Regions from separate parts of the Streptomyces sp. NPDC021096 genome, predicted to be linked through region 2. Evidence: riboswitches for the same ligand, from Rfam matches in the RefSeq annotation. Region 2 holds a riboswitch; each other region holds the start of a gene.

What was found. Region 2 has a riboswitch for cyclic di-AMP ahead of AB0G59_RS12345 (peptidoglycan DD-metalloendopeptidase family protein). Riboswitches for the same ligand answer to the same signal wherever they lie in the genome.
Positions count from the first base shown of each region.
Region 1: another riboswitch for cyclic di-AMP. It lies ahead of AB0G59_RS24255 (C40 family peptidase); the one in region 2 lies ahead of AB0G59_RS12345 (peptidoglycan DD-metalloendopeptidase family protein).
Region 3: another riboswitch for cyclic di-AMP. It lies ahead of AB0G59_RS18710 (C40 family peptidase); the one in region 2 lies ahead of AB0G59_RS12345 (peptidoglycan DD-metalloendopeptidase family protein).

Region 1 covers NZ_JBFADG010000024.1:37,906-41,134, forward strand. Annotated here, with positions in the region: gene AB0G59_RS24250 (carboxylesterase family protein) at 1-1,429, opposite strand, end outside; gene AB0G59_RS24255 (C40 family peptidase) at 1,513-1,986, opposite strand; cyclic di-AMP (ydaO/yuaA leader) riboswitch at 1,990-2,143, opposite strand; gene AB0G59_RS24260 (endo alpha-1,4 polygalactosaminidase) at 2,389-3,229, opposite strand, start outside.
Region 2 covers NZ_JBFADG010000006.1:164,015-167,243, forward strand. Annotated here, with positions in the region: gene AB0G59_RS12340 (GntR family transcriptional regulator) at 1-328, opposite strand, end outside; gene AB0G59_RS12345 (peptidoglycan DD-metalloendopeptidase family protein) at 529-1,314, opposite strand; cyclic di-AMP (ydaO/yuaA leader) riboswitch at 1,326-1,480, opposite strand; gene AB0G59_RS12350 (pitrilysin family protein) at 1,724-3,100, opposite strand; gene AB0G59_RS12355 (pitrilysin family protein) at 3,130-3,229, opposite strand, start outside.
Region 3 covers NZ_JBFADG010000013.1:91,494-94,722, forward strand. Annotated here, with positions in the region: gene AB0G59_RS18700 (Scr1 family TA system antitoxin-like transcriptional regulator) at 1-516, opposite strand, end outside; gene AB0G59_RS18705 (ATP-binding protein) at 758-1,186, shown strand; gene AB0G59_RS18710 (C40 family peptidase) at 1,411-1,899, opposite strand; cyclic di-AMP (ydaO/yuaA leader) riboswitch at 1,903-2,108, opposite strand; gene AB0G59_RS18715 (hypothetical protein) at 2,394-2,714, opposite strand; gene AB0G59_RS18720 (ATP-dependent Clp protease proteolytic subunit) at 2,720-3,229, opposite strand, start outside.

The DNA of each region.
Region 1 (3,229 bases), on a different contig from region 2:
TCACCTCGGCGTCCAGGAGCCGGGTGAGCCGCCCGTCGGTGACCCGGTAGGCCGGCCAGCCGGGGTCGCCGTGGGCGGCGAACGACGCCCACGAGCGGCGGATGTCCTCGGCGAGCGCGAGGGCCTCCGCGGGCGGCGGGTCCTCGCCGAACAGCAGCCGGGCGGCGGGGGCGGAGTAGTTGCCGAAGAGCAGCTGGGCGTCGAGACCGTGGGCCGCGCCCAGCGCGCCGCCCAGCGCGGGCGCGGGCCAGCACAGTTCGTAGAGGTGGGCCGTGCCGCCGCCGGCGGAGTGGGCGTCCGCCAGGTGCAGGGAGGGGACGCGGAAGAGCGCGTCGGCGTGGACGAGGTCGAAGAGAGCGGCAGCGGAGGCGCCCGGGTGGGCGGCGCGGTAGGCGCGCTCGCCGTCGGGTGCGGGGGCGAAGGTCCGCAGCGCCGTCGTGGCGTCCTCCTCGGTGATCTTCTCCAGGCCGCCGGACAGCACCAGGAACGGCCGGAACTCGTCGCGGGTGTGACCGGTCAGCAGGCCGACCTCGCTCGCGCGGCCGTCGCGCAGGCTCCGCCAGGGCACGTCCGGCACCAGGTCGCCGTCCACGACGGGGCAGAAGGGGACGCCCGAGCGGGCCAGCCGGCCCCAGCGGTCCACGTGGGCGGGCAGGCCCGCCATCAGTACGTCCACCTCCTCGGCCAGGCGCTGCGGCGCGATCGCCGCGAGGGAGGCGGCGGTGGGGGCGGCGCCGAGCCGGGCGGCGAAGGTCTGTGCGACGTCCTTCGCGAGGGCGGGGGTGACGTAGAGGCCCGGTACGGACTGGGTGATGGCCCGTCGGAAGAGGCCGGCGGTCAGGGGTGCCGCCAGCAGGGTGGCGATGGAGCCCGCTCCGGCGGACTGTCCGCAGAGGGTGACCCGGTCCGGGTTGCCGCCGAAGCGGGCGATGTTCTGCCGCACCCATTCCAGGGCCGCGATCTGGTCGAGCAGGGCGCGGTTGGCGGGGGCGCCGGCGAGCTGGGCGAGGCCCTCGGCGCCCACCCGGTAGTTGACGGTGACCACGACCAGGCCGTGCCGGGCTATGTGCGCGGCGTCGTACAGGGGGTCGTTCGTGGCGCCGGAGACGTAGCCGCCGCCCGGGATCCACACCAGGACCGGCAGCCCGGATCCGCCGGGGTCCGGGGTCCAGACGTTCAGGGTGAGCCAGTCGGTGCCCGGTATGTCTCCGGGGGCACGGAAGGGCCCGGACTGCGGGGGCGGCGGCCCGAACTCCACGGCCTCCCTGACCCCGTCCCAGGCCGGGGGCGGCTGGGGTGCGGCGAAGCGCAGCTCGCCCACCGGTGGCCGGGCGTAGGGGATGCCGCGGAAGACCGCGAGTTGCTCCTCGGTCCGTCCCCGGACCGCGCCCTGGACCGTGTGCGTCTCCACGCCGCTGCCGCTGGCCATCCGCGCCCCTTCCCGAAACCGCCGGACGGGCTGGATTCTGGGCCCGTCCGGCGTCCCGGGACAAGGGGGCCGACGCTGAGCGGCTACTTCACGCGGCCGTACCAGACGCTGTTGGTCCAGATCTTCTCCAGCCGGACGGAGCCGCCGGGCTTGGGAGAGTGCCAGATCTTGTTGCTACCCGCGTAGATCCCCACGTGGTAGACGTTGCTGCCGGAGTGGAAGAAGACGAGGTCACCGACCTGACGCGAGCCGCTGGACAGGTGCCGGGTGGAGTTGTACTGGCTCTGGGCGGTGCGCGGGAGGTTCTTGCCGACCTTCTTGAACGAGTAGAGCGTCAGGCCCGAGCAGTCGAACCGGTTCGGTCCCGTGGCGCCGTACTGGTAGGGCGAGCCCTTCTTGGAGGCCGCGACCTTCAGTGCCTGCTCGCCCGGGGTCGCCGCCTGGGCGCCGGTGGCGAGGCCGGGGATGAGCACCGATGCCGCGAGCGTGGCGGCGGTGAGGGCCGACGCGGTGCCGGCCCGGGAAGCGAGTGCAGGTATGCGAGGAAACGCAGACATGCCAAAGCCCTTCGGCATCCGCCTACGAAAGATGACCTGTCGGGTTCGGGCTGCGAAGTTGCCCGGCCACGCATGTGGCTTCACCCCAAGGACCACCGCTTTCATGGTCCGTTACCGCTTGGGTCTCCCGCTCCTGCCGATTCATCATTCGATTCCGCACCCGGTGCGGCGGCAGGACTCGGCGTCCGCCCGGGTCGCCCGCCTCGGTGACGGGATCTTGTGTTCGGTGAAAGATCCTGCACCATCAATCGCTCAAATTCGGCGCCGAAACGGTCATCTGTGAACTTCTTCACTTCGGGGTCACACGCGGAACCGCGCCCCCTCCACCACCCGCCGTCTGCGCCTAAACCCGTGTCCCGAGGGGCACTTGAAGCACGGAAGCCCAGGCTCCGCACTGCTCGGTCAGCACGGCTGCCGCCAGGCGTCCAGCTCGAGCTTCTTCTTCATCGAGCTCAGCCCCAGCCGCTTCGCGGTGCCGCAGAACTCCCCCGTCGACAGGTCGTATTCGACATGGAAGACCGCTTTGTTCTGCTTCACGAACGGCGTGAGCTTCTCGCACTCCCCGTACTGCGCGCACTGTTCGTTGACCGCGAAATCGAAGTCCCGTACCAGCTCGGGGATCTGCTCGAGATCGTTCTTCAAACCGATGGCCAGCCCGCGCTCATGAGCCAGCTTCACCAGCATCCGGTTGAACGCCAGCTGATCCGCGGCCGAGAGCGGGAATCCGGTGCGATTGCGAAACCCCTCGGTCAGATCGGGTTCCACCGCGTCGAAACCCTTTTGCCGGCACATGTCGATGCGGGCGGCCATGAGGGGCCGCAAGTCGTCGAGACGGCGGATGTCCAGCCATTTCTCACCGTCCCAGCCCTTGTTGTTCCTGCCGAGCAGGGCTTTGGGAAAACGCGCGTGATCCGGCCGGAAGTCCTCCCAGGCCCCGGCGTTGATGTAACAGATCACTTTGCGGCCCCGGGCGTGCAATCGCGCCACCGTTTCGGCGGAGTTCTCGAAACCGTCGATGTCGTAGACGGGGACGTCCACGGAGGTGTCGACCTGTCCGCCGAGCTGCCACTGCCAGCGGGTGCCCGGCCGCGGCTGCCAGCGCCGGGAGGCCGGCGGCGGGCTGCCGTCCGGCGCCGCCGTCATCCGGTCCACCGGGCTCTCCCCGCCCGGCTCCGCCCCCTCCTCCGACGGGCTCGAACAGGCCGCGAGGACGAGCAGGAGGACACCGAAGAGGCCCGCGCGG
Region 2 (3,229 bases):
CCTCGGTGCGCCGCTGGGCGGCCCGGGCGGCGCCCAGCGGCTCCAGCAGGGCACGGACGTCGAGCAGATCGGCGGCCTCGCGCTCGGTGGGCTCGGCGACACAGGCGCCGGCGTGCCGCCGGGTGGTCACGAAGCCCTCGGAGGCCAGGGTGCGCAGCGCTTCGCGCACCGGCACCCGGGAGACGCCGTAACGGCGGGCCAGGAGTTCCTCGACGAGCCTACTGCCGGGAGGAAAGGCGCCGGAGACGATGTCGTCGCGGATCGCCGTGCACACGGCGTGCGCGGAAATGCCGCCCCTCCGGTGCACGCCCTCGTCATCGCCGTTCACGTACGGCCCCGCATGGGTGTACCTCCGACTTATGACTTAACCCCCGTGAATCACGGCCGATTGACGCCCGTTCAGCGACTCTATTGCAATCGGGTGGGATTTCCGATGGGTGGGCCGGTTCATGGATATCTTTTGGCCAAACACGAAGGCCCCGGCCAGGGGCCGGGGCCTTGCGTGAAGAACGGTGCCGCGATGCGGTCCTACAGGCTGACGCCATGGGCGCTCATGTAGGCGATCGGGTCGATGTCGGAGCCGTAGGTGGCACCCGTGCGGGCCTCGAAGTGCAGGTGCGGGCCCGTGACGTTGCCGGTGGCACCGGAGAGGCCGATCTGCTGGCCCGGGGTGACCGTCTGGCCGACGGAGACGTCGAGGGACGACAGGTGGGCGTACTGGGTGTACGTGCCGTCGTTGTGCTTGATGACGACGTTGTTGCCGTACGCGCCGCCCCAGCCGGCCTCGACGATGGTGCCGGCGGCGACCGCGTGGACCGAGGTGCCGGTCTCGGCGTGGATGTCGATGCCGGTGTGGCTGCCGGAGGACCACAGGCCGCTGGAGGCCTTGTAGGAGGTGGAGACGTAGGAGCTGTCGATCGGGCTCACGTAGGTGCCCAGACGCTTGCGCTCCTCGTCGCGGGCGGCGCGCTCCTTGGCGGCGCGCTCCTCCTCGATCTTGCGCTTGGCCTCTTCGGCGCGCTGCTTGGCCTCGGCGGCCTTCTGCTTGGCCGTGGCCTCGGCCTGGAGGCGGATGGCGGCCTCGTCGGCGGCGCTGCGCTGGGTCTCGGCCTGGGCGTCGACGTTGCCGGCCATGACGTCACCCATGACGATGGCCTGCGTCAGGCCGGTGTCCTCGGTGCGGTGGCCGTCGTCGGTGGAGGCGAAGGCCGGGGCGGCGACGCCGGCGACCACGCCTGCGGCGGTGAGGGTGGCTATGCCCGCCACATTGGCGCTGACGCGCACGGCACGACTCGGACGACGGTGCTTACCCATGCCTGGGCGATCCTTTCCTTCCTTCTCGCCTACCGGGTTAGCTGACGGGTTCGGAGCAGGAAGGTCTCCTACGGCTCCCTCGTGAAAGGGACCCGATTCACCCCAGGGACGTTTGGGTCCCCGGCTCCCCTTGGCTGGTGCCTCGGGAACTCGGCGATGGCTGCCCGGGACCGCGGTTGCGGCTCCGATCTGACGGACTGCCGCCCTGACGCTAATCCGCGTCGGATTCGAACGGCAAACAGAACGGCGCTTTTATGACCTACGCCACACGACCAACGTGCAACCACTGCATGAAATTGGACATAAGGGAGGCGCGTGTGCCTCTTCGGGCTCACGCGCCTCTCTTGTCCGCTCATATCCGGCACGGGGCACGGGAATACGGCGGCTGAACCTCCGTCAGGCAGGTCCGTCAGGCGGGGATGACGGTCACCTCGCCGATGCCGAGCGCCTTGACCGGCTCGGCGATCTCGGCCGCGTCGCCGACGAGGACGGTGACCATGCGGTCGACGGGGAACGCGCTGACAACGGCCGCGGTGGCCTCCACCGTGCCGGTCTCCGCGAGGCGTTCGTAGAGCCCCGCCTGGAAGTCGTCCGGGAGGTACTGCTCGACCTGGTCGGCGAGGGTGGCCGCGACGGCCGCCGCCGTCTCGTACTTCAGCGGTGCGACGCCGACCAGATTCTGCACGGCGACGTCGCGCTCGGCCTCGGTCAGGCCCTCGGCGGCCAGCGTCCGCAGCACCGCCCACAGGTCCGCCAGCGCCGGGCCGGTGTTGGGGGTGTCCACGGAGCCGCTGATGGCGAGCATGCCCGTGCCCGCGGCGCCCTGGGACGGGGGCACCGAGCGCAGCACCTGGCCGAAGGCGCGGACGCCGTAGGTGTAGCCCTTCTCCTCGCGCAGGACGCGGTCCAGGCGGGAGGTGAGGGTGCCGCCGAGGCAGTACGTGCCGAGCACCTGGGCGGGCCAGACGCGGTCGTGCCGGTCGGATCCGGCGCGGCCGATGAGCAGCTGGGTCTGGACGGCGCCGGGGCGGTCCACGATCACGACGCGGCCGGTGTCGTCCGCGGTGACCGCGGGGACGGGCCGGGGCTCGGCGCTCGATCCGGTCCAGGCGCCGAGGGACTCGGTGAGGGCCTGGTCGAGGTCGACGCCGGTGAAGTCGCCGACGATGACGGCCGTCGCCGTGGCGGGGCGGACGTGGTCCTCGTAGAAGGCGCGCACGGCGGCGGCGTCGATGCGCTTGACGGTCTCCTCGCCGCCCTGGCGGGGGCGGGAGAGCCGGGAGGTGGCCGGGAAGAGCTCGGCGGACAGCGCCATGGCGGCCCGGCGGGCGGGGTTGGCCAGCTCGTGCGGGATCTCGTCCAGCCGGTTGTTCACGAGGCGCTCGACCTCGTTCTCCGGGAAGGCCGGGGCGCGCAGGGCGTCGGCGAGCAGGCCGAGGGCCTTGGCCAGCCGGGAGGCCGGGACCTCCAGGGAGATGCGCACGGCGGGGTGGTCGGCGTGCGCGTCGAGGGTGGCGCCGCAGCGCTCGAGCTCGGCGGTGAAGTCCTCGGCGCTGAGCTTGTCGGTGCCCTCGGAGAAGGCGCGCGCCATGATCGTGGCCACCCCGTCCAGGCCCTCGGGCTCGGCCTCCAGGGGCGCGTCCAGGCTGATCTCGACGGCCACGACCTGCTGGCCGGGGCGGTGGCAGCGCAGCACGGTCAGGCCGTTGGGCAGCCGGTCGCGGTCGGGGGCCGGGAACGCCCAGGGGGTGGCCTGCCCGGGCTCGGGCTGCGGGTGGAATTCCATCGTCGCGGTGGTGCTGGATGCGGCGTCGCTCACCGGTCCGTCTCCTCTTCGTTCTGGTCGGCGTCGCCGTCGGACTGGGGTGAGGTCGGCTCGTACACCAGCACGGCCCGGTTGGCGGGGTGCAGGCGG
Region 3 (3,229 bases), on a different contig from region 2:
CTGCAGCGGCCGCTCCCCGTCCAGCACCGACTGCCGGGCCATCCGCACCCGTACGAGCTCCTCGACCTGTTCCTCCGGCGGGTCGGCCAGCGCCGCCCGGGTCACGGCCCGGGCGTACTCCCGCGTCTGCAGCAGGCCGGGCACCACCGTGGTCTCCAGCGTCCGGGCGTGGGACGCCTCCGACTCCAGGCTGATGAAGTCGAGATACGCCGAAGGCAGCAGATCGCGGTAGGCGTACCACCAGCCGCGCCGGGACCCCTCCGCATCCCTGGACCCCGCCCCGCACAGCGCTCCCAGCAGTGCCCTCAGCTCAGGGTCCGAGACGCTGTACACATCGAGCAGCCGGGCCACGTCCGCGGGTTTCACTCCGCTGATGCCCGTCTCGATCCGGCTCACCTTCGACTGGTGCCAGCCGACCGCTCCCGCCGCCTCCCGGCTCGTCATCCCGGTCAGTTCGCGCTGTCGGCGCAGCTCCGCGCCGAGTTTGCGGCGGCGCACCGCGGGTCCGTTCCGCATCAGCTCTCCTCCCCGCCGCTCAAATCCACTCGTCAGAGTCAATAGACCAGTCTGCCGTCCAAATCCGGTCTCTCGTAGCAGAGTTCACCGCTTTGAGCGACAGATATATCCACAATCCGGTGGATCGCACCCATCGCACCCGTGAACAGTGGCACTCTGTCGCGAAGAGCCGTCCGGGGCCGTCCCGACTTCACCGCATGCCGCGCGTCGGAGTCCGGCACCGGTGGAAAGGGACAGCGCCATGGCAGACCACCAGGAAGCAACCGTCACTCTGCCGAGCGGCCCCGCCTCGGTCTCCGCGGCCCGCCGCTATGTCATGGACGTGCTCACGGAATGGGGCCTGCCGGCCGGTACGGACGCGGGCGACGCCATCCGGCTGATCGTCTCCGAGCTGGCCACCAATGCCGTGCAGCACACCCACGGCCAGTCGCCCACCTTCACGGTGGACGTGCGCCTCGAACGGGGCGAGCAGCTGCGGATCGGGGTCACGGACAGCCACCCCTGCCGTCCGCGGCGGCTGCCGGCCGCCGGCCGGCAGGACAACGGGCGCGGCCTGGTGATCATTCGCTGTCTCACCGCCGAGCACGGCGGCAGGCTCTGTGTCACGCCGACCGAGGACGGCGGCAAGACCGTATGGATCCGTATGCCGTGGACGGTGCCGGTCCGCTGAACCGGCAGCGCGCGGAGGGCCGGGCGGGGGTCCGCCCGGCCCGGCGCTCTCGTGGAGCGCGCTCCTGAACCGGTGGGTTCACAGGTGTCGCGGGTGCCGGTGGGGCACCGGGAAGGCAGTCGGGTCCGCTGCCACGGAAGGTGTGCCCGGCGCTTCGGGTGCGGCGTGGGCGGGTCCGGCGCGATGGGTGGGTGACACCGGGCGGCCGGGGCCCCGCGCGGCGGTCAGCCGTTCACGCGGCCGTAGGAGATGCTGCGCGTCCAGATGCGCTCGAGTCGGACGACCGATCCGGTCTTGGGGGCGTGCCAGATCCTGTTGTTCCCGGCGTATATCCCCACGTGGTAGACGCCGCCGCGGCCGTGGAAGAACACCAGGTCGCCCTGGGTGCGGGAGAATCCGGGGATGTGCCGGGTGCGGTTGTACTGGTCCTGTGCGGTCCGCGGCAGCTGCTTGCCGGCCCGCTTGAAGGAGTACTGGGTCAGTCCGGAGCAGTCGAAGCGGAAGGGCCCCGTCGCGCCCCACTGGTAGGGGGATCCCGCCTTCGAGGCCGCGATCTGCAGGGCCGTGTTGGAGATGGTCGCGGCTTCCGCGTCGTTCGTGGCGCCGGGTGCCAGCACCGTGGCGCCGACGGCCGCGAGAGTCAGGGCGGATTTCACGGTCAGGGGCAGAGCCCCCGTCCTGGACAGCATTGAGGGACGTTTGTGCGCGCCCATGCCAAACCCTTCGTCAGCCGCCTGTGAAGGATGACCTGTCGGGTTCGGGCAGGCGAAGAATGCCCGGCCGCGTGAGCGGCTTCACCCCAAGGGACGTACGGCAGTTGTCGCGCCTCCGCCGTCCCGTCGTGCTCGGGTCCTCCATCCCTGCCGGTGCACTTATGTCGACCAGTCGCCCCGGCGGCGGCAGGGTTCGGCGTCCGCCCGGACCGCCCCGCCGCGGTGGCGGGGTCTTGTCGTCGGCACGGATCTTGGCGCAGTCCCGGTGCCCACGCCGAGTGGATCCCGCCATATGTGACGCTCGTCACCTCTGGTCAATTCGGGTGGACGCGGGGCGATTTGACGGTGGTGACCTTTCCCTGGTGAGTTCGTCACCTGCGGCGAAGCGATCTCTTCGAGCGTCGAGTGCGCGCACCGCTCGAAGTGATCACTGCGGCTCGTCTACGATCGCATCCGCTGTCTGAAGGAGATCGGGGGCAGAATGTTTCCGCTCCTCAGTTCGGCGGCTCCGGCGGCAACATCACCCGCCTGGCCCGGCGTTCGCCGTCCAGGACCCGCATCGCTCGCGCCAGCGTTCCCCCGTACACCTCGCGTTCGCCGCGTTCGTGCATGACCGTCAGCGCGTCGCGCAGCCCGGCGGCCGCGAGCGCGAGCGTCTGCGCGGCTCGTAGCGCACTGTACGTGCCGTGCGTGCGAGCCGGGTTGATCCGTCCGAGGAGATCCAGTACTTCCAGATAGCGGTCGATCACCTCGCCCTCGGCGCGGGTCAGGGCGGGCAGCGGGGTCAGCTCCGGGGGCCACTTCTCCGACGGCATCCCCCTCACCTCGCCCCGGCCGGCGCGGCGGGCGCCCGGCGGTCGGTGATGACCCGGTCGGCCAGGCCGTAGGCCACGGCCGCCCGGGCGTCGAGGAAGGTGTCGCGCTCGATGTCCCGCCGGACGCGCCCGGCGTCCTGCCCGGTGTGCAGCGCCAGCATCTCCACCAGGCCGTCGCGGACCCGCAGCAGCTCCTCGGCCTGCAGCGCCAGGTCCGAGGGCTGGCCCTGTACGGGTTCGGCGAGGGACGGCTGGTGGATGAGCATCCGGGCGTGCGGGAGCACCAGGCGCTTGCCCGGGGTGCCGGCCGCCATCAGGACGGCGGCGGCCGAGGCCGCCTGGCCCAGGCAGATGGTCTCGATGTCGCAGTGGATGTAGCGCATCGTGTCGTAGACGGCGCACATGGCCCCGAAGGAGCCGCCGGGGGAATTGATGTAGAGGGAGATCGCCTGATCGGGCGCCGCGTGCTCGAGGTGCATCAGCTGCGCGATCACATCGTTGGCGGCCGTGTCGTC